Regions from separate parts of the Blautia sp. AM23-13AC genome, predicted to be linked through region 1. Evidence: predicted binding sites of a transcription regulator. Region 1 holds the regulator's gene; each other region holds the start of a gene.
What was found. Region 1 encodes Rex, which represses fermentation and respiration genes when NADH is low (regulators of the CRP and FNR family bind a similar motif). Its sites were predicted from a motif close to ATTGTTAANTANTTAACAAT; they were not measured.
Positions count from the first base shown of each region.

Region 2: gap (type I glyceraldehyde-3-phosphate dehydrogenase) is a predicted target of Rex. The motif match lies at 4,862-4,881, and genes of this name have one in related genera.
Region 3: DW642_RS02895 (L-lactate dehydrogenase) is a predicted target of Rex. The motif match lies at 2,548-2,567, and genes of this name have one in related genera.

Region 1 covers NZ_QTUL01000001.1:157,451-167,398, reverse strand. The annotation lists gene DW642_RS00770 (M28 family metallopeptidase) at 1-381, shown strand, start outside; gene DW642_RS00765 (GNAT family N-acetyltransferase) at 460-954, shown strand; gene DW642_RS00760 (LysR family transcriptional regulator) at 923-1,810, opposite strand; gene DW642_RS00755 (MATE family efflux transporter) at 1,934-3,301, shown strand; gene DW642_RS00750 (hypothetical protein) at 3,416-3,700, shown strand; gene DW642_RS00745 (S8 family peptidase) at 3,789-4,634, shown strand; gene DW642_RS00740 (NADP-dependent isocitrate dehydrogenase) at 4,800-6,002, shown strand; gene DW642_RS00735 (ABC-F family ATP-binding cassette domain-containing protein) at 6,102-8,027, opposite strand; gene DW642_RS00730 (redox-sensing transcriptional repressor Rex) at 8,182-8,838, shown strand; gene DW642_RS00725 (bifunctional ADP-dependent NAD(P)H-hydrate dehydratase/NAD(P)H-hydrate epimerase) at 8,928-9,948, shown strand, end outside.
Region 2 covers NZ_QTUL01000001.1:423,340-433,287, reverse strand. The annotation lists gene DW642_RS01970 (oligosaccharide flippase family protein) at 1-425, opposite strand, end outside; gene DW642_RS01965 (RrF2 family transcriptional regulator) at 584-1,039, shown strand; gene nifS (cysteine desulfurase NifS) at 1,046-2,227, shown strand; gene nifU (Fe-S cluster assembly scaffold protein NifU) at 2,336-2,773, shown strand; gene mnmA (tRNA 2-thiouridine(34) synthase MnmA) at 2,776-3,870, shown strand; gene DW642_RS01945 (histidinol-phosphatase HisJ family protein) at 3,867-4,667, shown strand; gene gap (type I glyceraldehyde-3-phosphate dehydrogenase) at 4,931-5,944, shown strand; gene DW642_RS01935 (phosphoglycerate kinase) at 6,159-7,352, shown strand; gene tpiA (triose-phosphate isomerase) at 7,388-8,140, shown strand; gene DW642_RS01925 (type I restriction endonuclease subunit R, EcoR124 family) at 8,387-9,667, shown strand; gene DW642_RS01920 (ATP-binding protein) at 9,752-9,948, shown strand, end outside.
Region 3 covers NZ_QTUL01000002.1:87,007-96,954, forward strand. The annotation lists gene DW642_RS02880 (CoB--CoM heterodisulfide reductase iron-sulfur subunit A family protein) at 1-109, opposite strand, end outside; gene DW642_RS02885 (4Fe-4S dicluster domain-containing protein) at 143-526, opposite strand; gene DW642_RS02890 (CoB--CoM heterodisulfide reductase iron-sulfur subunit B family protein) at 523-1,320, opposite strand; gene DW642_RS02895 (L-lactate dehydrogenase) at 1,527-2,474, opposite strand; gene DW642_RS02900 (Mur ligase family protein) at 2,978-4,528, opposite strand; gene DW642_RS02905 (MATE family efflux transporter) at 4,630-5,997, opposite strand; gene DW642_RS15755 (hypothetical protein) at 5,973-6,275, opposite strand; gene DW642_RS02910 (MATE family efflux transporter) at 6,248-7,579, opposite strand; gene DW642_RS02915 (hypothetical protein) at 7,748-8,365, shown strand; gene DW642_RS02920 (phosphopentomutase) at 8,382-9,560, opposite strand; gene DW642_RS02925 (ABC transporter ATP-binding protein) at 9,580-9,948, opposite strand, start outside.

The DNA.
Region 1 (9,948 bases):
ACGTATATGGGAAAATTTATCGCCTGTGTATCGGCAGAAGAAAAGCTTACCCATTACATCAGCTATATGGCTGCAGAAGTTGGATTTCCAATTGCGGCAGAAAACGGCGTCTATTCCAGTGATTCCACACCATTTGCCGATCATGGGGTTCCGGCTGTTTCGTTTGCGCGTATTGCCAACGGAAATGTCGCCCCGATTCACTGCCGCTACGATGTCAAAGATGTGATGTCGATGGAGCAGCTGCAAAAAGATATTGATTTCCTGACAGTATTTACCGGAAGATTCGCAAACGCAGCGGTCTGCCCGGTGGCAAGAGAAATACCGGAAACGATTCGGAAACAATTGGATGAATATTTGTTTCGCAAGAGAAAAGAAGCCTGATATACTTCGATCACGGATATGAGCAGCGAGACGAATTGCAAATAGGAAAAAGAACGACAGTGGCAGGAGAGAGAAACCATGAAAAAAATAGAACTGGTAGAAATCAGGCAGGTAAACGATGCCCTTGCAGAAATGGTTGCGCTGTTTCGAGTAGAACTGCGTTCCTATAAAGGAATTGCATCAAAACCGAACGTGGAAGACGGACGGGAAGAAATGAAGGAATACCTTTTAGCAGGATTTCCAGTGTTTGCCGCCACGGTGCATGGCGAATACGCAGGTTATGTTGTCTGTCGTATTGAGAGCGAGGTGGTGTGGGTGGAATCCATCTTTGTCAGAGAAGAGTACCGCCGGCAGGGAGTTGCTGCCGCACTGCATGGCAAGGCAGAAGAAATTGCAGCTTCTTATGGAAACGATACGGTTTACAACTATGTCCATCCCAATAACCACAGGATGATTGAATTTTTGGGAAAGCGTGGTTACACCGTTCTGAATCTAATTGAGATTCGTAAACCGTATCTGAATGAAAAACTGACGCAGACGATTACGGTTGGGGAACATGAATTTGATTATTGAGGGAGTCATTTTCATCCCACAATTCCAGAAAAGCCCGAAGTTCAGACGGAAGGCGCCCCTTGCGCCAGGCAAGCAGGATTTCGGTTGTAAGGTCTGCATCTGTGATGGTGCAGGCCTTTAATTTATGGGTAAGATTCAGCATGGAGGCCGGCAGAAGAGCGATGCCAAGGCCTTTTTCTGCCATTGTCATTGCCGTGCGGGCGTCCTCGCAGGTGAGATAGATATCGCAGAACAGACCCGCCTGCTCGAAAGCGGAGAGCATGTATTTCCGGTAGCGGTTCGACAGAATCAGCGGCTGCTCGGCAAGTTCCGTAAGCGAAAGGGTTTCACGCCCGGCAAAAAGCGGGTGAGAAGGGAGTGCCATGGCGGTGATGCTCTCTTTTAAAAGGGTCTTCGTCTCGCAACCATTTAAAACGATTGGCGTGCGGAGCGTGGTGAGATCCACCATGTGATTTTCGAGCTGGTCTTTTAAAGCAAAGGTAGAACCCTCGTGGACATCAAAATGGATGTGCGGGTATTTCCGGGAAAATCGCAGGAGATAGTCGGCGAGCAGCGAAACGGTGGATGGCGTCATGCCGATGTGGAGTGTCGCAGACTGACTGGATTTTACGACTTCGCGCCTGGTGAGATCCGCAAGCATCAGAAGCGTTCCTGCCTGTTCATACAGTGTTTTTCCTGCCTCGGTCAGGGTGATTTTCTTTGTACCGCGGATGAGAAGAGGCACCTGAAGCTCTTCCTCCAGCATTTTGATCTGATAACTTAACGGCGGCTGTGTCATATGCAGCACCCGTGCCGCCCCGCTGATGGTTCCCGCGTCCACGATGGCGCGGAAGTATTCGAGTTGTCGAAGTTCCATAAAAATCCTCCTGAAAAAACTATATAAAAATTATTCAATTTCAATATAAAAACAATAATTTACATATAGAATACGCCATGCTATACTGAAAAGCAAGTGAAAAAGAAGGGAATGAGGGAACAAATGAAACGAATTGATTTCGAACATGGAACCGTAACCGGAAACATCTTCGGGGCAGCGCTCCCGATGCTGGTTGCTCAGATTTTGAGTCTGCTGTACAATATTGTAGACCGCGTCTACATCGCGCGGATCCCGGAGGTAGGAACGGCGGCACTCGGTGCAGTCGGTCTGTGCTTTCCGCTGATCGTTATCATCACAGCATTCAGCAACTTGTTTGGAAGCGGCGGCGCTCCGCTGTTTTCGATTGAGAGTGGAAAGAATGATCAAAAAAAGGCGGAACGTATTATGAATACGTCGTATTCCATGGTATGTGTCTGTGCTGTCATACTGATGGTGATCGGCTTTTTGTTTGCTCGTCCACTGCTGTCGCTGTTCGGTGCATCGGCAGATGCGATGGTATACGCGTATCCTTATATGATGATTTATCTGATCGGAACTTTGCCGTCGATGGTGGCAACCGGCATGAACCCGTTCATCAACGCGCAGGGCTATTCGACCGTTGGCATGCTTTCCGTCACGATCGGAGCGGTCGCAAACCTGCTGCTTGACCCGCTGTTTATCTTTGTATTTGGTTTTGGTGTGCAGGGGGCTGCGATTGCAACTGTGATTTCCCAGACACTTTCCGCCGTGTTCGTTCTGTATTTCCTGACCCGGAAATCGGAACTGAAAGTGCGCTTTGTGCGGAAAGATGAAATTTCTGAGTGTGCAGGCTATGCGAAAAATATTGTCAGTCTCGGTACCGCCGGATTTATCATGCAGCTGACCAACAGCCTTGTCACGATCTGCTGCAACAATGTACTTTCTGTGACCGGCGGTGATATTTACATCTCTGTTATGACGATCGTATCGAGCGTGCGTCAGCTCGTCGAGACACCGATCTATGCAATGAATGAGGGAACTTCTCCAATTTTGAGCTATAATTACGGTGCACGCCGTCCGGCCCGCGTGCGCAAGGCGATGTGTGTCATGAGTGCGATGATCCTCGGCTATACCGCAGTGATGTGGAGCGTGATTGTTCTGGCGCCGCATGCGCTGATCGGTATTTTCAGTTCGGATGCGGTACTGACCGCAGATGCGGTTCCGGCTCTGAAGCAGTACTTTGCAGCATTCATTTTCATGGATCTGCAGTACATTGGACAGACCGTATTCAAATCTCTGAATAAAAAGAAACAGGCGATCTTTTTCTCCCTGCTCCGAAAAGTCTTCATTGTTGTACCGCTCACCTATCTGATGCCGTACGTACTCCACATGGGAACGGACGGTGTCTTCCTTGCCGAACCGGTATCAAACGTAATCGGCGGAAGTCTCTGCTTTATCACCATGCTGATTCTGGTTCTGCCGGAATTGAAGCGAATGGAGCAGCAGAAGTAATGTTTTTGAAAAGTTTCTGAAAAAAGGACAGGAAGATCTTTACCGAAACGGTTTTGGCAGATATCTTCCTGTTTTTTATTGCCATACATACAATATGATGCCTCGGACAATCTGATGCGCATTGGAGTCCCGGCGCTCCGCATTCTGGCAGTGGCCTATCTGCTTTCGATTCCAGGCCTGATCTATCAGGCGGCGTTGCAGGGACTTTCCCTTGGAAAAGAAAGTATGTACATATCCATGACACGCCAGGCGATTCTGCCGCTGGTGTTTGCATTTCTTCTCAAAGGATTTGGAAACCTGAATCTGATATGGGGCGCCTTTGTCCTGGCTGAGCTCTGCGGCATCCCGCTTGCAGCAGCTCTCTGGAAACGGAAAGGGGAAAAGCAGATTCAGTTTTAAGTATAGAAAAGAAAAACAAAAAGGCTGTTCTTTGCGAAAGGCAGCCTTTTTTGCATACCATAAGATAAGAATACACAGGGGCTTATGGATGAAAGAGCAGGAAAATCTGACAGGAAAAGGAATTACAGCCGCCGTGCTGGATACAGGGATTTTTCCCCATATGGATTTTGACGGCCGGATTGTAGCCTTCCGGGATCTTGTGTACGGGCGGGAGACGCCTTACGATGACAATGGACACGGAACGCATGTCTGTGGTATCCTTGGCGGAAGTGGAAGAGCGTCCGGCGGAAAATACCAGGGTGCGGCACCGGGATGCCGGTTTGTCGTAGTGAAGATTCTGGACCGAAGGGGAAATGGAAGAAAGCAGGATATCCTCGCGGCGATTGACTGGGTGTGCAAAGAGCGAATAAGACTTAATATCCGCATTTTAAATATTTCAGTGGGAACAACAGAGCAGGAAAAAACGGTGGATGATCTGCTAGTACAGGCGGTGGAGCGCGCCTGGGATGACGGGATCACTGTTGTGACAGCGGCCGGAAATCTGGGGCCCGCTCCGGGCAGTATTACGGCGCCGGGGAACAGCAGAAAAGTGATCACCGTGGGAGCGGGCGATCTGCTGGAGCCAAGAAGAGGAATCTCCGGATGCGGCCCGACACGGGACTGCGTCTGCAAACCGGATCTTGTCGCGCCTGGAAAACGTCTCATTTCCTGCGCGCCTGGAAGAAGCAGGAAGGAATATGTGGTGAAGAGCGGCACCTCGATGGCGGCACCGCGGGTGTCCGGAGCCGTGGCTTTGGCACTTGAACGGGTTCCGGATCTTACAAATGTCCAGGCGAAAATGCTGCTTTGCGAATCGGCGAGAGACCTTGGCCTTCCGCGCAACCGTCAGGGGCATGGGATGCTTCAAACAGACCGTTTTCTGTCTCTTCTGTGAGACACTGTGCGGCAGCATAAAAAAAGAAAAATGAAGGAAAACACCTCTCATCCTGCAAAAATTGTGTGAATTTATGGGAAAATGCCAAAAAATCAGGCGAATTTTGACTTGACAAGCTATAGGATACTTTATACAATAAACGTGAATAGAAAAAGGAGGCCTACTATGGAAAAAATTCAGATGACCACTCCTCTGGTAGAGATGGATGGAGATGAGATGACCAGAATTCTCTGGAAAATGATCAAAGATGAGCTGCTTCTCCCGTTTATTGACCTGAAAACGGAATATTACGATCTGGGACTGGAACACAGAAACGAGACGAACGATCAGGTAACCGTAGATTCCGCAAACGCTACCAAGAAATACGGTGTAGCAGTCAAATGTGCCACCATTACGCCGAATGCAGCGCGTATGACCGAGTACAATCTGAAAGAAATGTGGAAGAGCCCGAACGGAACGATCCGTGCCATGCTCGACGGAACCGTTTTCCGTACCCCGATTGTCGTAAAAGGCATCGAGCCGTGCGTGCGCAACTGGAAAAAACCGATCACGATTGCCCGTCATGCATACGGAGATGTCTATAAAAATGCAGAAATGCGCATTCCGGGACCGGGAAAAGCAGAGCTGGTTTATACGGCTGAGGACGGCACCGAGACAAGAGAGCTGATCCACAACTTCACCGGCGCCGGTGTCATTCAGGGCATGCACAATCTGGATAACTCCATAGAAAGCTTTGCGAGAAGCTGTTTCGAGTACGCACTGTCCACGAAACAGGATCTGTGGTTTGCAAGCAAGGATACGATTTCCAAGAAGTATGATCACCGCTTCAAGGATATCTTCCAGGAGATCTTCGATGCAGAGTACAAAGAGAAATTTGCAGAAGCAGGCATTACCTACTTCTACACTCTGATCGACGACGCCGTTGCCCGCATCATGAAAGCAGAGGGCGGCTTTATCTGGGCCTGCAAGAACTACGACGGCGATGTCATGAGCGACATGGTATCCTCCGCCTTCGGTTCCCTTGCGATGATGACTTCTGTTCTCGTATCCCCGCACGGATATTACGAGTACGAGGCTGCGCACGGAACCGTACAGCGCCACTATTACCGTCACTTAAAAGGTGAGGAGACATCCACCAACTCCGTGGCCACCATTTTTGCATGGACCGGCGCACTCAGAAAACGCGGGGAAATGGATGGAAACGCAGAACTTTCCGCATTTGCAGACCGTCTGGAAAAAGCAACGATCGCAACGATCGAGAGTGGAAAAATGACAAAAGACCTTGCGCTGATCACCACCATGGAAAATCCGACCGTATTAAACAGCCGTGATTTCATCCTGGCCATCCGCGAGGAGCTGGAGAAATAATTAAACGAAGCAAAAAAGAAAGCCGATCCGGCATTCCCGCAAAAAGGGATGCGCCGGACCGGCTTTTTCTGTTTTGAATTTTTCCGGGGAAAACCAGGCCTATTCGGCAAGCTCTTCCCATTTTTCATACAGCTCTTCGAGTTCCGCGGCAATCTCTGCTTTCTCTTTGCTTAATTTCACACACTCTGCCACATTCGTTGCGACTTCCGGTTTCGACATTTCCTCATCAATTTCCGAATCGCGTGTCTCAAGCTCTTCAATTCGTTTCTCCGTCTTTTTCAGCTCGTTTTCTTTCTTGCGGAGACGTGCCTGTTCTTCTTTCTGCGCTTTCCAGTCCAGCTTTGTGGAGGAGGCTTCGGAAGGAGCCGCTGTTTCTTCCGGAGCGGCGGCATCGGCAGCAGGAGCATAGATGCGGGTCAGCTCTTCTTTTTTCTCCAGATAGTAATCGTAATTTCCGATATAGTTGACGAGTGTCTGTCCCGTCAGCTCCAGAATCCGGGTTGCGGTCTGGTTAATAAAATAACGATCGTGGGAGACATATAGCACCGTTCCGGTGTAGTCCTTCAGTGCATTTTCCAGAATCTCTTTAGAGACGATATCGAGGTGGTTGGTCGGCTCGTCGAGGATCAGGAAGTTGGCGTTCGAGAGCATCAGCTTGGCAAGGGAAATTCGTCCGCGCTCACCGCCGCTCAAGGTATGAATCGGTTGGAAGACATCGTCGTTTGTAAACAGGAAGGCGGCCAGCACATTTCGGATTTCGGTGTTTGTCAGATATGGATACGCGTCGGAAATCTCCTGGAAAATGGTCTTTTCCATGTGGAGCACCTGATGCTCCTGATCGTAGTAACCGATCTGTACACGGCTTCCAAGTGTAAAAGAGCCGGCATCCGGGCGGATGACTTCGTTTAAGATCTTTAAGATCGTCGTTTTTCCCGTTCCGTTGTTTCCGATGATTGCCACGCGCTCGCCGCGCTTGATTTCGAAATTCAGATCCTGGAAAAGCGTCTGTCCCGGGAAGGCTTTGGAGAGGTGCTCGACGGTCAGCACATCGTTTCCGCTTGTGATGCGCGGTTCCAGACGGATCCGCATATCGGAGCGTACTTCGGTCGGCTTTTCCAGCACATCCATTTTGTCCAGCATTTTTTCACGGCTCTCGGCGCGTTTGATGGATTTCTCGCGGTTGAAAGATTTCAGCTTTGCAATGACTTCTTCCTGATGGTGGATTTCCTGCTGCTGGTTGACCCAGGCATGGTAAGCGGCTTCACGGAGCATTGCTTTTTTCTGACTGTAGGCGGTATAGTTTCCCTCAAAAGTTGTTACTTTTTTATTGTCCACTTCAACGACTTTTGTGACAACGCGGTCGAGAAAGTAACGGTCATGGGAGACGATCAGGACGGCTCCGCTGTAATTTAAAAGATACGTTTCGAGCCAGGAGATCGAGTCCATATCGAGGTGGTTGGTCGGCTCGTCGAGCAGAATGATGTCCGGTTTGGTAAGCAGCAGTTTACCAAGTGCCACGCGGGTCTTCTGACCGCCGGAGAGGGAGTCCACCTGTTTTTCAAAATCGCTCTCGGAAAAGCCAAGACCTTTTAAAACACCGACGACTTCACTGCGGTACGCGTATCCGTTTTCCAGTTCAAAGGTATGGGAGAGGCGGGTGTAGGTGGAAAGAAGTTCATCCAGCTCTGCACCGGATTTTGTATTCATATCACTTTCCATCTGACGGAGGCGTTCCTCCATATCGATCAGATTCTGTTTCGCGGTCAGCACTTCCTGGTAAATGGAAAGGTGTCCGGTCAGATCCTGATGCTGGGCGAGATAGCCCATCGTCTTTCCTTTGGAGAGGATGACCTCTCCCTCATCGGCCCTCATTTCGCCGATGATGATTTTTAACAGCGTCGATTTTCCAGCACCGTTGATGCCGACCAGTGCGGCTTTTTCGCGTTCTTCTATATGAAAAGATGCATTTTTGATAATTTCCGTTGTCCCGAATGCTTTCGAGATATTCTGACATGCAAGAATCATGTGGTTCCTCCAGATAACATATTTCTGTATTTTGACATAACACACCATCCTTATTATAGAGAGTAATACACAAAATTTCAAGAAATCTTTGACAATTTTCTATCAACCATATATAATATGAATATATGCAGGTGTAAATAAGGAGGAATTTATCTTGGAAGAAAAAGGAATTTCGCGGGCAGTTATCAAAAGACTTCCTAGATATTATCGTTACCTGGGCGAATTGCTGGAGGACGGAGTAGAACGGATCTCTTCCGGTGAGCTGAGCGAGCGGATGAAAGTGACAGCTTCCCAGATTCGCCAGGACTTAAATAATTTCGGCGGCTTTGGCCAGCAGGGGTATGGTTATAACGTGCGGTATCTGTACAGCGAGATTGGAAAAATCTTAGGTCTGGACAGAGTCCACAATATGATTTTTGTCGGAGCCGGAAATCTGGGACAGGCGCTTGCCAATTATGCGGCCTTTGAAAGAAGCGGATTCAAAACGGTCGGTATTTTTGACGTCAACCCGGTATTAAAAGGAATCTCCGTGCGCGGAATTGAAATCCGCATGGCGGACGAGCTTCCGGAATTTATCAAGGAACACCATGTAGAGATTGCGGCTTTGACACTGCCAAAAGCAAAAGCGGTAGAGATGGCAGAGATTCTCGTGGACAACGGTGTAAAAGCAATCTGGAATTTTGCACATACCGATCTAAACTTAAAACTTCCGAAAGATGTGATCGTCGAGAACGTCCATCTTTCCGAAAGTCTGATGCGTCTCTCCTACAATCTGACCAGATATGAGGCGGAGCATCCAAAGAACAATTAAGAAACCAAAACAAAAGCAGGAGAGTCTTCGGGAAACCGGAGACTTTTTCTGTTCACTTTCCGGATAAGGAAGGAAAAGGAGGAAAAGCGATGAAACGGATTCTTACAGCAGCACAGATGAAGCAGGCAGACCGCAATACGATCGAAACCATGGGGGTACCGTCCCTGGTACTGATGGAGCGCGCAGCGCTGTCCTGCGTGGAGGAGCTTCAAAATGGAACATGGGATACAGGAAAAGTCCTTGCTGTGTGCGGTCCCGGAAATAATGGAGGGGACGGTGCGGCAATTGCACGGATTTTAAAGACGAAAGGGGTGGATGCGGAACTGTTCTGTCTTGGAAATCCGGAAAAATACAGTGAAGGCATGAGAGCACAGAAGAAAATTGCGGAAAATTATGGGGTCCGTGAGGTTAAGAATCCGGATTTCCGGGAATATACTGTTATCATAGATGCCATCTTTGGAATTGGCGTATCCCGTCCGCTGGCAGGGGAGTACCGGAGGGCAGTGGAAGCAATCTGCGCAAGCGGTGTTCCTGTTCTTGCCGTGGACATCCCTTCGGGGATCCACACGGATACCGGAGAGGTCCTTGATGCGGCGGTGAAAGCCAGAGCCACGGTGACATTTGCCTGTGCAAAGCCAGGGCTTCTCTTTGATCCCGGAAAACGATATGCCGGAGAGGTCCTGGTCCGTGATATCGGAATCGGCTTTGATGCAGGAGAAGAGGAGACGCCCTGGTACGGTTCAGTGGAAAAAGAAGATCTGGACCGGTTTCTTACCCGCACGCCGATGGGAAATAAGGGAACCTTCGGAAAGGTGCTGGTACTTGCCGGTTCCGGTGCCATGTGCGGAGCCGCTGTTTTGTGTGCCAGGGCAGTCCTTGCATCCGGTGCCGGCATGGTAAAGGTTGTGACAGAGGAAAGAAACCGTACGCCGCTTTTCTGTGCCCTGCCGGAAGCAATGGCGGATTTCTGGAAGGAGGATGAGCCGCTTCCGGAAGAAGCCCTGCTGCAGGATCTCGCCTGGGCGGACGCTGTTGTTGCGGGACCGGGACTTTCCAAAAGCCGGACGGCAAAAGAACTGCTCGTTTTTACGGTGCAGCACACAGAAGTTC
Region 2 (9,948 bases), 270 kb from region 1:
TTGTGGATCCCGGAGGGGAGAATGCCGAGTGATAAAATCCGGAGGAGCAGAATCGTCCGCGGCTCAAAAAGAAGCCGTGTTCCGATAAAATCCGCGCTGAAAAAGAGAAAGATGGAGGCGGAGAAGGAAAGTATCACTACAATGCCGCATCCGGCCGCCAGACAGATCTTTGCCCGTCTGGAATCCTTTTTGGCAAGGTACGATGCGACAAAGCGCGAGAGCACCGTCTGCATGCCGCCTGCGCCAAGGGAGAGCATCAGTGCGTAGAGTGGTGTGGCGAGCTGGTAGATACCAAAGGCTTCCGCACCGATCCGGCGCGACAGGAATATTCTATAGAGAAATCCAAGAATTCTGCAGATGATCCCGGACGCGGTCAGGATCAGTGTGCCAAGAAGAAGCGTGTTCTTTCTTGTGATTTTCAGCATGGGATAGACTCCTTTCACGGCATTGCGCAGATAGTCTAAAATATGCGAAAAAACTCCTTGACAGAACCCCGTGAGAGGTGCTATTCTGAGTGAGAAATAAATCCGATTAAAACTGTCGGAATTGGAAAACGACAGCACAGGAAAAAGGAGAACCAGGAATGAAATTATCGACCAAGGGAAGATATGGCCTGCGTGCCATGATCGATCTGGCGAGTCACGAAGAAGAGGGTGCAGTGTCCATTGCCAGCATTTCAGAACGCCAGAATATCTCAGAGAGCTATCTGGAGCAGCTGGTGCGTCCGCTTCGAAAAGCCGGATTCATTGAGAGTGTGCGGGGAGCAGGCGGTGGATATGTACTTGCAAAACCGGCAGATTCCATTTCGGTAGGAGATGTTCTCCGTGTGCTGGAGGGCGGACTCGAGGCAGTCACGTGCTCGGTCAATGAAGGCCTGGGCGGCTGCGATGCGGCCGATTTCTGCGTCACGCGTTTTGTGTGGCAGAGGATCAATGAGGGAATTACGAACGCTGTGGATTCCATCAGCCTCGGAGAGCTGGTTCAGCAGAGCCGGCAATTAGAGAAAAACAGAAACAGCGATAGAAATGACAAGGAGTGAACAACAATGATTTATCTGGACAATGCGGCAACAACAAAAACAGCCCCGGAAGTTGTCGAGGCTATGCTTCCTTATTTCAGCGAATACTACGGAAATCCATCCAGTATTTATGCAATTGCAGGAAAAAGCAAAGAAGCCATCACCAAAGGAAGAGAGCAGATCGCAAACGTGCTCGGCGCAAAACCGGAGGAAATTTATTTTACAGCCGGCGGCAGCGAGTCCGATAACTGGGCGTTAAAAGCTACCTTTGAAGCATATAAAAATAAAGGAAACCACATCATTACCACAAAAATCGAGCATCATGCGATTCTTCATACCTGTGAGTATCTGGAAAAAGAGCGCGGTGCGAAAATCACCTATATCGGCGTCGATGAGAACGGCGTTGTCAATCTGGATGAACTCGAAGCAGCCATCACACCTGAGACCATTCTGATTTCCGTTATGGCGGCAAACAACGAAATCGGAACGATTCAGCCGATCAAGGAAATCGGAAGAATTGCAAAAGAACACAATATTTTATTCCACACAGATGCCGTACAGGCATTTGGCCAGATCCCGATCAATGTGGATGAGTGCAATATTGATATGCTCAGTTCCAGCGGTCATAAGATTAACGGACCGAAAGGAATCGGCTTCCTTTACATCCGAAAGGGTGTGAAAATCCGCTCCTTCGTACACGGCGGTGCGCAGGAAAGAAAACGCCGTGCCGGAACAGAAAATGTACCGGGCATCGTAGGATATGGAGTTGCGGCAGAGCGTGCGGCAAGAACTATGGCGGAGCGTACCGCAAAAGAAATCGAAGTACGTGATTATCTGATCAACCGTATTTTAACCGAGATTCCGAACTGCCGTCTGAACGGCGATCCGGTAAAACGTCTGCCGAACAACTGCAACATCAGCTTTGAATTCATCGAGGGAGAGTCCCTTCTGATCATGCTGGATATGAAAGGTATCTGCGCATCCAGCGGTTCTGCATGTACTTCCGGATCCCTGGATCCGTCCCATGTACTGCTGGCCATCGGACTGCCGCACGAGAAAGCACACGGTTCCTTACGTCTGACTTTAAGTGAGGAGATCACAAAAGAGGACGTTGATTTCGTTGTAGAGCAGATCAAAGCGATCGTAGACCGTCTGCGCAGCATGTCCCCGCTGTATGAGGATTACATCAAAAAACAGCAGGGTAAATAAGTTAAAAAAAAATAAGACAGTCCATCCAGAAAGCCGGTACAGAAAAATTCAGGTAAAAGCTGTGCCGGAGGAGGACTGCTTTGAAATAGTTCAGGAGGAAGAATAACAATGTACAGTGAAAAAGTAATGGATCATTTCCAGCATCCGAGAAATGTAGGAGAAATTGAGAACGCAAGCGGTGTAGGTACCGTTGGAAATGCAAAATGCGGCGATATCATGAGAATGTATCTTGACATCGACGATAACGGAATCATTCAGGACTGCAAATTCAAAACCTTCGGCTGCGGCGCCGCAGTTGCAACCAGCAGTATGGCAACCGAGCTGGTAAAAGGAAAAACCATCCAGGAAGCTCTGGAAGTAACCAACAAAGCCGTTATGGAAGCACTCGACGGACTTCCGCCGGTCAAAGTTCACTGTTCTCTGCTTGCAGAAGAAGCAATTCACGCTGCACTCTGGGATTACGCAGAGAAACACCACATCAAGATCGAAGGTCTTGCAAAACCGAAGTCTGATATCAGCGAGGGCGAGGAAGAGGAAGAATACTAAGTATGGGAAAAAAGAAAGTAGTCGTTGGAATGTCCGGCGGCGTAGATTCCTCGGTGGCAGCGTATCTCCTGAAAAAAGCAGGATACGATGTCATCGGGGTGACCATGCAGATCTGGCAGGATGAGGCCGAGACAGTCCAGGAGGAAAACGGGGGCTGTTGCGGCCTTTCTGCTGTTGATGATGCAAGGCGCGTGGCACAGGTGCTGGACATTCCGTATTATGTCATGAACTTCAAAAAAGAGTTCCGTGAGAACGTCATGGACTATTTCACGAACGAATATCTCTGCGGCAGAACACCGAACCCGTGTATCGCCTGCAACCGCTATGTGAAATGGGAAGCGTTGCTTCAGCGCAGTCTTTCCATTGGAGCGGACTACATTGCGACCGGACATTATGCAAGAATCGAACAGCTTGCCAATGGACGGTATGCGATTGCAAATTCGGTAACAGCGGCAAAAGACCAGACGTATGCACTGTATAATCTGACCCAGGAGCAGCTTTCGCATACGCTGATGCCGGTCGGAGACTACACAAAAGATCAGATTCGTGAGATTGCAGCAAAAATCGGTCTTCCGGTAGCAAAAAAGAAGGATTCCCAGGAAATCTGCTTCGTGCCGGATCAGGATTACGCTTCCTTTATCCGGAACGAGACAGGAATCGTGGCACCGAAAGGCAATTTCGTGAATACAAAGGGTGAAATCCTCGGTACCCATGAGGGGATTACCCATTACACCGTAGGACAGCGCCGCGGACTCGGCCTTCCGATGGGACACCGCGTGTTCGTACTGGAAATCCGTCCGGAGACGAACGAGGTTGTGGTCGGCGAAAATGAAGAGGTTTTCGCAAAAGTAGTAAAAGCAAACAAAGTAAACTATATGGCAATTCCGCCGCTGGAACTTGGAGAAGAGCTCTCCTGCACCGCAAAAATCCGGTACGGGCACAAAGGCTCCCCGTGCGTGATCAAACGGACCGGGGAAGATGAGATTACCTGTACCTTCCCGGACGGCGTGCGTGCTCCGACACCGGGACAGGCTGTTGTCTTCTACGTGGACGGCTGTGTCGGCGGAGGCGGAACGATTACGGAGGCCGAAAGATGAAAATAGCGGACTGTCATATGCACAGTTTCTTTTCAAGTGACAGCGAAGCACCAACAGAAGAGATGGTAAAACGGGCAGTCGAGCTGGGACTTCCGGCAATCTGCCTGACGGATCACTACGATATGGATTACAGTACCGGCGAGTTCCAGCTCGATACACCGGCATATGCGGCAAAAATCCGGGAACTGCAGGAAAAATACCGCGACAAAATCGATATCCGATTCGGCGTGGAACTGGGACTGCAGCTCCACTTAAAAGAACGGATGGAAGAGTATGTAAATGCGTGGCCGTTCGACTATGTGATCGGCTCCATGCATGTCATTGACGGAAAAGACCCCTATTATGAGGATGCTTTCCTGGACTGGACAGCAGAAGAGCTGTACCGGGCGTATTTTCGGGCTACAGCAGAAAATATCCGGTTCTTCCACAATTTCCAGACGCTTGGTCATCTGGATTATGTGGTACGCTACTGCAGAGAAAAGGGAAAAGATTACAGCTACCGCGCATTTGCGGACGAGATCGATACCATTTTAAAAGAGCTGATTCAGTACGATATCGCGCTGGAAATCAACACCGGCGGCTACAAGGCAGGCCTTGGCGTGCCGAATCCGACGCCGGATGTCATCAGAAGATACCGGGAACTGGGCGGCGAAAAGATCACCTTCGGTGCCGATGCCCACAAACCGGAACATATAGCGTTTCATTTCGCGGACGCGTCAGCTATCGCGCAGGAAGCCGGATTCCGGTACTACGTGCGGTTTAAAGAGAAAAAGCCGGAATATCTGCCGATCCAATAGAAAACACGCAGGAAAAGCCGGAAAAAGCCCCAGAAAGGCTGGATTCCGGCTCTTTCTGCAATAGACGGATCTTTCGAAATTTTGCAGAAATACGGATTGGCATCCGGCTTCTTCACAAATTTTAGAAATAATTTCGTATTTTCTTGAAAATAGAACTTGAATTTTCCGACGAAATTAGGTATTATACAGATAAGGTTGATGTTTCTTTAACAAAGTACAGAGACTCAAAATTAAAATTCACTTTTTAGGAGGAATTGAAAATCATGGCAGTAAAAGTAGCAATCAATGGTTTTGGCCGTATCGGACGTCTTGCATTCAGACAGATGTTTGGAGCAGAAGGTTATGAAGTAGTAGCAATCAACGATTTAACATCCCCGAAGATGTTAGCTCATCTGTTAAAATATGACTCTTCTCAGGGAAAATATGCTCTGGCTGATACCGTAACATCCGATGAAGATTCCATCACAGTAGATGGCAAAAACATCAAAATCTATGCTTTCCCGGATGCTAACAACTGCCCATGGGGAGAGCTTGGCGTAGACGTAGTTCTGGAGTGCTCCGGATTCTACACCTCCAAAGCAAAAGCTCAGGCACACATCAATGCAGGCGCTCGTAAAGTAGTTATCTCCGCTCCGGCTGGTAACGACCTTCCGACCATCGTTTACAATGTAAACCATGAGACCCTGACAGCAGACGATAACATCATCTCCGCTGCATCCTGCACCACAAACTGCCTTGCACCTATGGCAAAAGCTCTGAACGAACTGGCTCCGATCAAATCCGGTATCATGGTTACTATCCATGCTTACACTGGAGATCAGATGACTCTGGACGGACCGCAGAGAAAAGGCGATCTGAGAAGATCCCGTGCAGCTGCAGTTAACATCGTTCCAAACAGCACCGGTGCTGCAAAAGCAATCGGCCTTGTTATTCCGGAACTGAACGGCAAACTGATCGGTTCTGCACAGCGTGTTCCAACCCCAACCGGTTCTACCACAATCCTTACAGCAGTTGTAGAAGGAACTGTAACTGTTGACGAGATCAACGCAAAAATGAAAGCATCTGCAACCGAGTCCTTCGGATACAACACAGATGAAATCGTATCCAGCGACATCGTTGGTATGAGATATGGTTCTCTGTTCGATGCAACTCAGACTATGGTTCTTCCGCTGGACAACGGAACAACAGAGGTACAGGTTGTTTCTTGGTATGATAACGAGAACTCCTACACAAGCCAGATGGTTCGTACCATCAAATACTTCAGCGAGTTAGCATAATTTAACAAACTGAACGGCAAAATTTCAGAGCCCAAAGGGTCCGGTCTGTTAAGGACCGGGCCCTTTTTGCGAATGCGGCGGAAAAATACGGCACAAAAACAGCCCTTTTCCGTGTGCAAAAATTATAAACTGCATTTTTAAATAAGGACCGCGATGCCGCAAAAACAAAGAAACGGCGCGGCAGATGCAGTTGGATATATGGAGGGAAACGCCCATGTTAAACAAAAAAACCGTAGATGATATCAACGTAAAAGGAAAAAGAGTCCTTGTAAGATGTGACTTCAACGTTCCGCTGATCGATGGAAAAATCACAGATGAGAACCGTCTGGTAGCAGCTCTTCCAACGATCAAAAAACTGATCGCTGACGGCGGAAAAGTAATTCTCTGCTCTCATCTTGGAAAACCGAAAGGAGAACCAAAACCAGAGCTTTCTCTTGCACCGGTTGCAGTTCGCCTTTCCGAGCTTCTTGGACAGGAAGTTAAATTTGCAGCAGATCCTGAGGTTGTAGGACCGAACGCAAAAGCAGCTGTTGAGGCTATGAAAGACGGAGATGTAATCCTTCTGGAGAACACCCGTTACCGTGCAGAAGAGACCAAAAACGGTGAGGAGTTCAGCAAAGAACTGGCTTCCCTGTGTGACGTATTCGTAAACGATGCATTCGGAACCGCACACCGTGCTCATTGCTCCAATGTTGGTGTTACCAAATATGTTGACACTGCTGTTGTTGGTTACCTGATGGAGAAAGAGATCGCATTCCTTGGAAATGCTGTCAACAATCCGGAGCGTCCGTTTGTTGCCATCCTTGGTGGATCCAAAGTATCCAGCAAGATTTCTGTTATCGACAACCTGATCGATAAAGTTGATGTCCTGATCATCGGCGGTGGTATGGCTTATACCTTCGCAAAAGCAGCAGGCGGCACCGTTGGTGATTCTCTGCTTGAGATGGATTATCTGGATTATGCAAACAAAATGAAAGAAAAAGCAGCAGCAAAAGGCGTGAAACTGCTTCTTCCGGTAGACAACGTTGTTGCAGATGCATTCTCAAACGACGCAAATACACAGGTTGTTCCGGCCGGACAGATTCCGGATGGCTGGGAAGGTCTGGATATCGGACCGGAAACTGCAAAACTGTTCGCTGATGCTGTTAAAACTGCTAAAACCGTTGTATGGAACGGACCGATGGGATGCTTCGAGATGCCGAATTTTGCAGCAGGAACCAAAGCAGTTGCAGCAGCACTGGCTGAAACAGATGCAGTTACGATCATCGGCGGCGGAGATTCCGCAGCAGCTGTAAACCAGCTTGGATATGGCGATAAGATGACTCATATCTCCACTGGCGGCGGCGCTTCCCTGGAGTTCCTGGAAGGAAAAGAACTGCCGGGCGTTGCAGCAGCAAACGACAAATAAGAATTTATATTCAAAACTAAGGAGATCAAACGATCATGGCAAGAAAGAAAATTATCGCCGGAAACTGGAAAATGAACATGACTCCGAGCGAGGCAGTAGAATTAGTCAATACATTAAAACCACTGGTAGCAAATGACGACGTTGACGTTGTTTTCTGCGTACCGGCCATCGATATCATCCCGGTTGTAGAGGCTGCAAAAGGCTCCAACATCCAGATTGGTGCTGAAAATATGTATTTTGAGGAGAAAGGTGCTTTCACAGGCGAAATCTCCCCGGCTATGCTGACAGACGCTGGCGTGAAATACGTTGTACTTGGCCACTCTGAGAGAAGAGAATACTTCGCAGAGACCAGCGAGACCGTAAACAAAAAAATGCTGAAAGCTTTCGAGCACGGCATCACCCCGATCATGTGCTGCGGAGAAACTCTGGAGCAGAGAGAGCAGGGTGTAACGATGGATTTCATCCGTCAGCAGGTAAAGGTTGGATTCCTGAATGTAACAGCAGATCAGGCAAAAACAGCCGTTATCGCTTACGAGCCAATCTGGGCAATCGGAACCGGCAAAACTGCTACAACAGAGCAGGCTGAGGAAGTTTGCAAAGGCATCCGCGAGTGCATCGCTGAAATCTATGATGATGCAACAGCAGCAGCTATCCGTATCCAGTACGGCGGCTCTGTAAACGCAAAAACTGCACCGGAACTGTTCGCACAGGAGAACATCGACGGCGGCCTGGTAGGCGGAGCATCCCTGAAACCAGATTTCGGAGCTATCGTAAACTACAATAAATAATTGATTTTGTACGAAATCAATCAATAAAACGGGCTAAAACGCCACCAAACACGGTGAATTCGGCAGAAATGCTGAAGGTGAGGTGTTTGGTGGCGTTTTGCTGTTTTTTATGCAACATATAACCCTTGATTTAGCTATAGAGAGTGCCAGTTTGTGCAAAAAGAAATCACTTCGTTTCTGTGTTTTGAAGCGGAGTGATTTTTTGCGCGGATTGAAAAATTCACGTTTTCGTGATATGCTTGTTTTATATCTGTCGACCAGCCGTCCAGAGAGTTTCTGGAAGAAGTAATCAAGGATTATAACAAAATGTTCCATACGAACTACGATACCTCAAGTGATAAATTCCAGAATTATTATAAAGATGTGTCGCTTCGCATGAAGAATAAGGAATTGGACATTCTGATCGTAGTCAATATGTTTCTTACCGGTTTTGATGCGACGACTATGAATACGCTGTGGGTAGATAAAAATCTGAAAATGCACGGACTGATACAGGCGTTTTCCCGTACAAACCGTATTCTGAATTCTATCAAGACCTTTGGAAATATTGTATGTTTCAGAAATCTGCAGAAGCGAGTAGATAGTGCCATTTCCTTGTTTGGGGATAAGAATGCCGGGGGCATTGTTTTGCTGCAGAGCTTTAAGGATTACTATTACGGATATGAATCCGTAGATGGTAAGCCAATGCCAGGGTATGTGGATCTGATGGAGGAATTGAATCATAAGTTTCCGCTGTCAGAACCGCAGATTGTCGGAGAGCAGAACCAGAAGGATTTTATTGCTTTGTTTGGTGCTATTCTTCGTATGAGAAACCTTCTGCTTTCCTTTGACGAATTTAAGGGGAATGAGCTGATTTCTGAGCGCAATTTGCAAGACTACATTGGACGTTATCAGGATTTGCGTGACGAGTGGAAACGGAAACGCCGGGAAAGTACGGATATTACAGATGATGTGGTGTTTGAAATTGAATTGATCCGGCAGGTAGAAATCAACATTGATTATATTCTGATGCTTGTAAAGAAGTATCATGATACCCACTGTGAAGATAAGGAAGTGCTGATAACCATCAATAAAGCGATTGATGCCAGCCCGGAGCTGCGCAGCAAGAAACAGCTTATTGAAACCTTTATTGCAGGAATCAATGATGTGGACGATGTTATGGATGAGTGGCATGAATTTGTTGTGGAACAGCGTGATTATGATCTTAATGTAATTATTGTGGAAGAAAAATTGAAGCCGAAAGACACACGAAAGTTCATAGAGAATGCGTTTCGGGACGGAGAGATCAAAACAGCGGGAACGGATATAGATAAAATCATGCCGCCAATTTCTCGTTTTGGTGGTGGCGGAAGAGCCAAGAAAAAACAGAGAGTCATTGAAAAACTGAAAACGTTTTTTGAAAAATATTTCGGTATCGGTGGTTCGTATTCCTTTAATGAGCCAGAGCATAAAGCCGTGACATACGATCTGAGCGATCAGGAAACAGTGTTGATGGCGGCAGAATCTGAAGCACCATACGGAAAATAGTCATAAATGAATGGAACCACATTGGAAGCAAAAAGCAAAATAATAGAGTCATCATGGACAAAACTTAATCATGGAGGTGATCGGATGACAATAGAAGAAATCCTTGCTGGAGAATCCAAGAACGTTGAATTCAAAGTACAACGTCCAGACAAGAGCATGAAATATATGAAAACGGTTGTTGCTTTCGCTAACGGAAAAGGTGGGAGGATTATATTTGGTATTGACGATAAAACAAGAGAAGTTGTTGGCATTCCGGAGGATAAAGTTTTTCGGGAGATTGA
Region 3 (9,948 bases), on a different contig from region 1:
CATGTACAACACCCGGCTCTTTGCTGATGACATCAACAACTTTTTTAACATCAACGGTAGCCGCAATATTTGTACCGCAGTGGCAGACAAATACTCCTATTCTTTGCACTTTTCTCTCACCTTTCTGTGGATGGGTTGTTTTTTACTTTCTATATTTACGGAATGCACTCATCAGCAGCTGCTGCGGAGTCTCATCGTCCAGAAGTGCCGGAATTTCATCCGGGGAGAGATAATTCTCACCTTTCTGGCGGATGACAGAAAGACGGACTGCCTCGATCAGTTTGGCAGGTTTTACGTCTCTTGGACAGCGCTCTACGCATGCGAAGCAGGAGAGGCATTTCCAGATGGACTTGGAGTTCATCAGTGCTTCCACATCGCCGTTCTGTACATAGGATACGAACTGATGCGGACGGATGTCCATTTCGTTATAAGCAGGACAGGATGCGGAACATTTACCGCATTTCATACATTTTCTGGTATCCACACCGGCGATGGCACGGATTTCATCGGATGTTGCAATTTTCATGCCTGCACCTCCTCTTTGATGCCGAGTGCTTCTGCAAGAAGCTCGGTAAAGTAGGTAACCGGAAGACCTTCTTTTGTTCCGTTATTGCGCAGGTTGTACATGCAAAGCGGACATGCAGTGATCAGTTCTTCTGCTCCTTTGTAGGATGCGGATACCATGATCTGGTCTACCATGTTGGATGCCATTTTCTTTTCTTTGAGGGATATGTAGCCGCCGCAGCACTCATTTCTCATCGGATATACGACCGGTGTCGCGCCAAGGGCCTTGATAAAGTCTTCAATGATTGTCGGATTTTCCGGATCGTCAAACTGCATTGTGGTGCTCGGACGAAGCAGCATACAGCCGTAATATGCGCCGATTTTTCTTCCTTTTAATGGGTTTACCACTTTCTCTTTGATCTTGTCAAATCCAACGACGTCACGCAGCACTTCCAGATAATGAAGTACTTTCGTTTCGCCAAGATATGGCTCGGAAAGAGCCATGTAGTTGTTTACTTTTGTCTGAATGTCTTCTACATTCGCCATGTCATCGTTTACGCGTTTGATCACGTGATGACAGGCGGAACAGACTGTGATCAGATCCTGTCCTTTTTCTTTGGCGTCTGCTAAGGCGCGAACCGAAGAAAGTTTTGTGGCGATTTCATCGGATGCCTGTGGATACACAGCTCCGCAGCACTGCCAGTTTTCAATTTCTTCCAGTTCAAATCCCAGAACTTTTGCGCACTCTCTGGCATAATGATCCAGATCTTTTGCTTTGTTCTTCAGCGTACAGCCCGGAAAATAACTGTAGGTCATGGAATTGCTCCTTTCTTACTTGCTCCTGTTGGTTTCCATTTTTCCTGCGGTATCTTCTGTCCGGCACCGGAAAAGTTTCCGGTACTCTTTTTATGTACACCCGGCGGAAAATTTCTTCAGGCGCACGTTAAGGCAGTGGGAGATACCGCTCTTTCGCACTTTCTGCCACTGCCATAAATTTTATGTTTTGAGCTTATTGCCCGCTCTTAGTGCTCGATCTGTGCGATAACTGCTTTTAATGCGTCGGCACTTGCTTTGAGTTTTTCTACTTCCTCTTTTGTCATACGCATCGGAATCTTGCCCTGTACGCCTTTCGGTCCAACGAGGGTCAGTGTGCTTAAGCATACATCCTCGATGCCGTACTCACCGTGCATCATGGAAGATACGGTTGCTACAGAATCGGAAGAAGAAAGAATGGTTGCTACCAGTTTGCATACTGCAACAGATACTGCATAGAAAGTAGCTCCTTTGTTTGCAATAACCTGTCCGCCGGAAGTTCTTACGTACTCCAGCATAGCATCTTTGTCGATCTTGGTTACGTTCCTGCCCATTTTTTCTACGGTCTCGTAGTACTCGTCCAGACTGACACCGGAAACGTAAGCGCCGCTCCACGGAATGAAGGAAGTATCGCCGTGCTCACCGAATACGTAAGCGTGGATGTTTTTCTGGGCAATGTTGAGGTGTTCAGACAGTCCGCAGCGAAGTCTCGCGGAATCCAGCATGGTACCAGAACCAAGGATCTGGTTTTCCGGAAGTCCGGAGATCTTTGTAAACACGTAGGTCATGATATCAACCGGGTTGCTTACAATGATGTAGATGGCATTCGGAGCCGCTTTTACGATTTCCGGTGTGATGGATTTTAAGATGTTTACGTTGGTCTGGGTCAGCTCAATACGGGTCTGGCCAGGCTTTCTTGCAATACCGGAAGTAATAATTACGATATCAGAGTCCTTGGCATCCTCATACTCACCTGCGATGATGGAGACCGGATCGCGGAAGCAGGTACCCTGCGCGATATCCATAACCTCTCCCTCTACTTTTTTCTTGTTAATATCGATGAGAACAATCTCAGACGCGATGTCTTCGTTCGACAGTGTATAGGCGATCGTAGATCCAACGCTTCCAGCTCCAATGATGGTAATCTTGCTGCTCATAAATACTCCTTTCTAAAATACCCCTAGTTGGTTTTTGTGATTGATAAATTTTTCACTTTCCTTATCATAGCACTATGACAAGAATTTAACAAGTGTTTTTTTCGAGCATTTTCGTGAAATCTTTTTTCTCACTGAGCCCGTACGCTTCCAGAAGGGGTGTTCTGGATATATTTCAATACAATTATACCATTTTTTGTTCTTTTTCACAAGAATTCTTTCCAAAAACTTACAGCTTTGTCCTTCATCCCGCAGAATTCGTCTTTTTCCGCATGGTTCCCGGGTTTTTGCTTTCTGTGTTTAGTTTCACAAGTCTAACTTTCGTTCGTTATATTTTTAACAACTTTTCGTCATACGGGCTAGTTTCTGTCCTTCTTTTCTACATTTTGTAGGATGTATCCGCCAAATTTCCTGTCTGATTTTCATTTCTGCTGCCGCCAGACGCAAAAAAGACACGGATTTTTCTGTTCCGTGTCTTTTTTGCTCTGTTTTTTCTGTTTTTGCTTCTATTCTTCTGTTTCACGAGCCGTTGCCGCTTCGGCAAATGCATTTCCATATTCGGCAAGCGCCTCTTTTGCATAGACGGCATCTGACCGGTACGGCACATTTCCGTTTCCGACGTGCATCGTCACGTCCGCGCCTTTTCCAAGGATCAGAACAACCTCTCCCGGTACGGCGCCAAGAATCGCCTCCCGGATTGCTGCTCCGCGGTCCATGCGGATCTGGAAGGATGCACCTTCCTTTGCTATGTACCCGCCGATCTCCTCACAGATCGCCTGCGGATCTTCGTTTCCCGGATCATCCGGTACGAGGAAAATCCGGTCCGCCCGTTTTCCGGAAATCTCACCCATATCTTTTCTGCGGTTGAATGCTTTTCCGCCCGGGGTTCCGAACACAACGCTTACGCGGCTCCCCGGATATTCGAGTGCTACGGTATCAAACATTTTTTCAAAACTCAGGCCATTGTGCGCGAAATCCACGATCGCCGTGACCTCGCCCGCGCTGCTCTCATACGTCTCCATCCTTCCCGGAACGGTGACGCCAAGGAGGCTTTCCTTGATCAGCGAAACCGGGATTCCCATCGACCAGGCAGCCGCAATGGCAGCTACGGCATTCTCCACATTGAAGGCTCCGTGCACCGGCAGGGTAAAATCTTCCGAGAAATCCGGTCCTGCCACATGGAAATAGAATTTTCCTCTGCCCGGCTTGATATCACTCACGCGGATTACAGCATTTTCTTTCGATCCAAACGTAACGACGCGCTCACATTTTGCCGCAGCTTTCAGGATTTCCCCGATATGGTCGCTGTCCAGGTTCACGCAGGCGCAGGTGCAGCGGTCGAAGATCTTTAATTTCGACTGGAAATAATCATCAAAATCCTTGTGCTCCGTCGGGCTGATGTGGTCCTTGGAGATGTTCAGGAAAATGGCGGTATCAAAATGCGTGTTTCCGACTCTCTCGTATTTGAGCGCCTGGGAGGATACTTCCATCACCATATGGGAAAGGCCTGCATCTACGGCATTGCGCATATGACGGCACAGCTCCAGGGATTCCGGCGTGGTGAGCGTTGATGCTTCTCTCGTCTTTCCGTCGTAATATTCAATCGAACTTAACAGTGCACATCCGTTTCCGCCCTGTTTTTTCAGGCAGGCATCGAGCATCGACTGCAGGTAGTAGGCTGTCGTTGTCTTTCCTTTTGTTCCGGTCAGCGCCGTGACATGCAGCGACTTTGCCGGATAATCGTAAAACGCCTCACCCAGCACAAACTGTGCTTTTCTGGCATCGTTGACGATGAGCGCCGGAATTTCTTTTCCCGCTTCGTATTTTTTTTCACTTACATAGGCAACAGCACCGCGGTTTACGGCGTCTTTTAAGTATGCCTCTTTGAATGCAGCTCCTTTGCAGAGAAACAGCGTTCCCTGATCCGCTCCGCCCGAAAAATACGTTACGAGGGTAACGGGTCTGTCCTCTCCTTCTTTTCCTTCCGGCTCTGCAAATTCCACCAGAAGGCCTTCCTGCTCCAGAAGTTTCTTATATTCTAATACCGACTGTTTCATAGGATATCTTCCTCTCTTCTATGGGATTCTTTTTCAGCTTTCCTAAAATCCAGGCTCCATTATACCAGAATTGAAACAGCTTGTCCATCTTGCGGCACGGCTTACATCATCTGCGCATTTTTCTCAAAAAGAGAACGAAGCGTTTTTGCGCAGTACAGGTACGCCGGAACGAGAAACAGATCGGCGAGAATCCATGCCACCGGGCTTGCGAAGCAGACTGCGGTGTAACCAAAATACGGAACCAGGAAAAAGGCTACCACCGAACGGCCGATCATCTCGCAGACGCCGGCAAGGATTGCAAATTTGCTGAAGCCCATGCCCTGCACGGTAAAGCGTACGACATTGACAAGGGTCAGCGGAATGTAAAATACCATGTTGATCAGCAGCATCTGACGCGCCTGGTCGAGGATGACCGTCTCGGATGCATCTACAAAGAGAAGCGAAATCTGGCGGGACCACAGAAACATAACTCCTAAAATGACCACGGAATACACGCTTCCAATAATGGAACTTGTCAAAATACCGGTGTTGACACGATCCATCTTCTTCGCACCGACGTTCTGTCCGGCATACGTCGCCATAGTGGAGCCGAGCGCGTCGAACGGGCAGCAGCAGAACATGGAAATTTTACCGGCAGCCGTAACAGATGCAACCGCAGTGGAACCAAGGCCGTTGACAGCGGTCTGCAAAATAACACTTCCGATCGCGGTGATTGAATACTGCAGTCCCATCGGGATTCCCATATTGCACAGATTAAGCACATAATGCTTGTGCAGCTTCCAGTCCTCTCTCGTAAAAGCAAGGATGGTGAATTTTTTCTTCATATAAAAGAGACACAGGAATCCAGAGACTCCCTGCGCGATAATCGTCGCCCACGCGGTTCCCGCTACTCCCATCGGGCGGACCAGCGCAAGATCTAGCACGATATTCAGTATTGAAGAGATACCGAGGAAAATCAGTGGGGAGCGGCTGTCGCCGAGGCTCCGCATGATTGCTGATGTCTGGTTATAGAGCACCATAAGCGGAATTCCGAGGAAAATAACAAAGATGTAAGCGTATGCACCGTCCAGAATATCGGACGGGGTTTTCATCAGAATCAGAATGTCGCGGCACCAGATGCAGACAAGAACGGTCATCACCACGGAAAGAATACCGGCCAGGACGGCTCCATTTCCTACATACCGGCACAGCGCTTTCCGGTCTCCTGCCCCGAACATCTGCGCAACCGGAATTGCAAATCCGCTGCAGACTCCCATACAGAATCCCACGATCATGAAGTTGATCGAACCTGTACTGCCAACAGCCGCGAGCGCTTTCGCGCCTAAGAATTTTCCTACAATAATCGTATCGACCATGCTGTAAAACTGCTGGAACAGCATGCCGAGCAGCAGCGGCAGTGCAAACCCCAGAATCAGTTTTACCGGGCTGCCGTTTGTCAGATCTTTTACTGCACTTTTCTTTGTTGCCATGTGATGTCCTCCCTATTGTCGTATGTTTTTGCTTCCCCTTTTTGTCGAATCTCATGCCATTTTATATCTTGTTTTCTCAGAATGCAATCCCGTAATACTGCCGAATTAAGAGACGTTTTTTCATCACTTTTACGTGTTTTTGACATGGCGGCCGCCTGTGCAGGAATTCTGTTTTTTTGCGCACGCCAAAAGCGGCTGCGGCAGGTTCCCGTTCCGGAACGCTGTGCCGCAGCCGCTTTGCTGTTCTTTCTTATTTTGCAAATTCTTTCTTTTTCCACTGAAGCAGAATCATCACAGCCACCGATGCGGTCAGAAAATCAGAAACCGGCTGGGAGGCAATAACACCGGAAAAACCGGCAAGTTTTGAAGCGCAGAAAATTACAATGGCAAAAATCACGCCCTGACGTCCTGCTGAAAGAATCATTGCTCCTGCCCCGTTTCCGATCGCCTGGAAAATACAGGTCGATGCGAGTACGATACCAACAAACGGCATACCAATGAGCTGGACGCGAAGGATCTGCTGGGCCACTGCAATGACATCCGCCTCTTTTAAGAACAGTCCCACGAGAAGCGGAGCCGCCGCACCGAGCACAACCGCCATTCCGGCACCGGTCAGCACTTCCAGGAGGAAGGCAAAGCGGATCGTCTCACTGAGACGTTTTTTATTTTTCGCTCCATAATTGTATCCGACCAGCGGCTGTCCGCCAAAAGCGAAACCGACCATCACAAGAACAGAAATCATAATAATTTTCAAAGCAATTCCCATCGCTGCAACTTTGTCCGTTCCATACGGCTGCAAAAATCGGTTCGTCAGCGTCACGCCGATGCTCTGCATGAAGTTTGTGACGGATGCCGGAATGCCGATGGCAAGAACGGCGAGCACCTCTGCTCCGGTCATTTTCAGTTTTCGGAAATCGACGGAGAGATAGCGGCATTTCTTTATCATAAAGATAACATAGAAAATATCACCGCAGATGTTGCCGATCACCGTTGCAATCGCTGCTCCGGCTGCTCCCATGCCGAGCGTGTAAATAAAGATCGGGTCAAGAATGATGTTGACAACGGCTCCCAGCATTGTTCCGATCATCGAGGCTTTTGCGAAGCCCTCGGTCCGAAGAAGATTGTTCGGCGTCAGCTGCAGGATGATAAACGGTGCGCCGAGTGCAATCCACTGGTAATAGTCCCCCGCATACTGCCACGTCGTCTCATCACAGCCAAGCAGGCCAAGGATCGGCTGTTTGGCGGCAAGCAGGATGATGCTGACCGCAATGCCGACAGCAATCGCCGCGTAAAAGCAGAATACGCTGATCCGTCTTCCGTCCTCGTACTCTTTTTTACCGAAGAGGCGCGAAATGACGGAACTGCCGCCGACACCGAAGATGTCACCGAGTGCAATCATCAGCGTGAAAATCGGTGTGCCGAGCGATACGCCGGCAATCAGTGCCGTGTTTCCGGTCCGCGCGATGAAAAAAGTATCTACCATATTATAGATCAGCGACACGACCATGCCGAGCACGACCGGAAGTGCGAGCGTCATATATGCTTTGGACACTTTTGTTTTCTCAAATAATTCGTTTTCCATTTTGAAAACTCCCCTTTCCTCTTTTTCGGTTACAGTTCACTGGTACCCAGCGAACTGTAACATTTTTCATTCTGGTTTATCTTAGCAGACTTTCTTGCTTTTTCTTGTGTCATATGTCACAATAAAGAAAAAGTTTTCCAAAAAATTTTTCTGTGAAAGGATTTTCCTATGAAACGAATTTTTGATCCGGCTCTGCTGGACTTTTATCTTCAGAAACATGAGATCCCATCTCTTTTCGATACCCCGGATCTCGCATTTTCTCTGTATCAGTTTGAAAAAGGCGAACGGCTCGACACGCTGAATCCGGAGGAATACCTCTCGTTCCTCGTGGACGGTTCCATCGAGATCAGCGCCAACCGCGCCGACGGCACGAGCTACCCGATCGGCTATCTCGACGGCTTTACCTGCATCGGCGATATGGAATTCTGCGGAAAACGCGATGATACGCACCAGATCGAGGCACGCACCACCGCGCTTTGTATTGTTCTGCCGCTCGCTTCCACGAAAGAGCTTCTGCTGAACGACAACCGCTTTTTACGATATCTTTTAAACTCTGTCACCGAAAAGCTGATGCTTTATTCCAGCTCCCAGTCGAATTTTTCCACGCTCGAGGAATCCTTCCTCTCTTATCTCTCAGAGCGCTGTCCTGATCAGACGTTTTCCGGCGTGGAAAAGATGGCCATGCAGCTCCACTGCAGCCGCCGCCAGCTCCAGCGAGTTTTAAAGAAGCTGCTCGAAGAAGGACAGCTTGTGAAACTTTCGAAAGGTTCTTACCGCCTCAGCTGAAAACGCCATCGCTTCCTTATTTCCACGATTCCAGGATCGATGTTCCGATCGTTCCCTCCGGCATTTTTACGCCGAAGTTCTCTGCAACGGATGCGCCGATCACAGCGAAGGTGTCCTTTGTCTCCTGAAGGCCGCTCTCCTTCATAGACGGTGAGTACGCAAGGAGCGGCACCTGTTCTCTGGTGTGGTCCGTTCCGGTATAAGTCGGGTCGTTGCCGTGGTCTGCCGTGATCAGGAGCAGATCATCGTCTTTTAACTGCTCCAGCAGCTTTCCAAGGTTCACATCGAATTTTTCAATCTCTTTTCCGTAGCCTTCCGGGTTTCTTCTGTGGCCCCAGAGTGCATCGAAATCGACGAGGTTGACAAAGCACAGTCCGGTAAAATCTTTTCCTGCCGTCTCAATCGTCTGCTCCATGCCGTGGACGCTGCTCTTGGATTTCAGACTCTCCGTGATGCCCTCGCCGCAGAAAATATCGTTGATTTTTCCGATGCTGATGACATCATATCCTGCCTCCTGCATCGCGTTGAGCACGGTTTTTCCCGTCGGTTTGACAGCGTAGTCGTGACGGTTTGCGGTGCGGACGAACTCTCCTTTTTTCTTTCCGACGTACGGTCTTGCAATGACACGGCCGACTTTCCACTCGTCTTTCATGGTCAGCTCACGGGCAATCTCGCAGTAATGATACAGCGTCTCCAGTCCCATCGTCTCCTCGTTGCCGCAGATCTGCAGTACGGAATCCGCCGAGGTATAGACAATCAGTTCTCCGTTTTCGATCTCGCGCTCTGCCAGCTCATCGAGGATCTCCGTTCCGCTCGCCGCCTTATTGCCGATGATCTTTCTGCCGGTTCGTTTTTCCAGCTCGTCGATCAGTTCTTTCGGAAATCCGTGGTCGGTGAACGTAACGAACGGCTTTGTCGTGTAAATTCCCATCATCTCCCAGTGGCCGGTCATGGTGTCTTTTCCGTTGCTCGCCTCGTTCAGCCTTCTGGCGTAACCCTTTGCCTCATCCTCTGTCACACCGCAGAGATTTCCCATGCCAAGGCGGCGCAGGTTCGGGATTTCAAGGCCTCCCTGACTCTCCCAGATGTGGCCGAAGGTATTGACACCGACATCCCCAAACTTCTCCGAATCCGCCATCGCCCCGATTCCGAGAGAATCCAGGACGATCAGAAAAATACGGTTATATTTTCTCATACTCTTTACTCCTTTCTTTTTAACTCAGCTCAAACATTCCATGATAGAGCTGATAATATTTTCCTTTCTGTGCCAGAAGTGCGTCGTGGTCGCCGCGCTCTACGATATTTCCCTGCTCCAGCACCATGATCGCATTGGCGTTTCGCACGGTGCTTAAGCGGTGGGCGATGACAAATACGGTTCTGCCCTCCATGAGCTGGTCCATTCCTTTTTCGATCAGCGCCTCGGTTCTGGTGTCAACGGAGGATGTTGCCTCGTCAAGAATCAGCACCGGCGGATCGGCAACGGCGGCACGGGCAATCGCGAGAAGCTGGCGCTGGCCCTGGGAGAGGTTGGCTCCGTCGGAGGTCAGCATCGTGTCGTAGCCGTTCGGCAGACGGCGGATGAA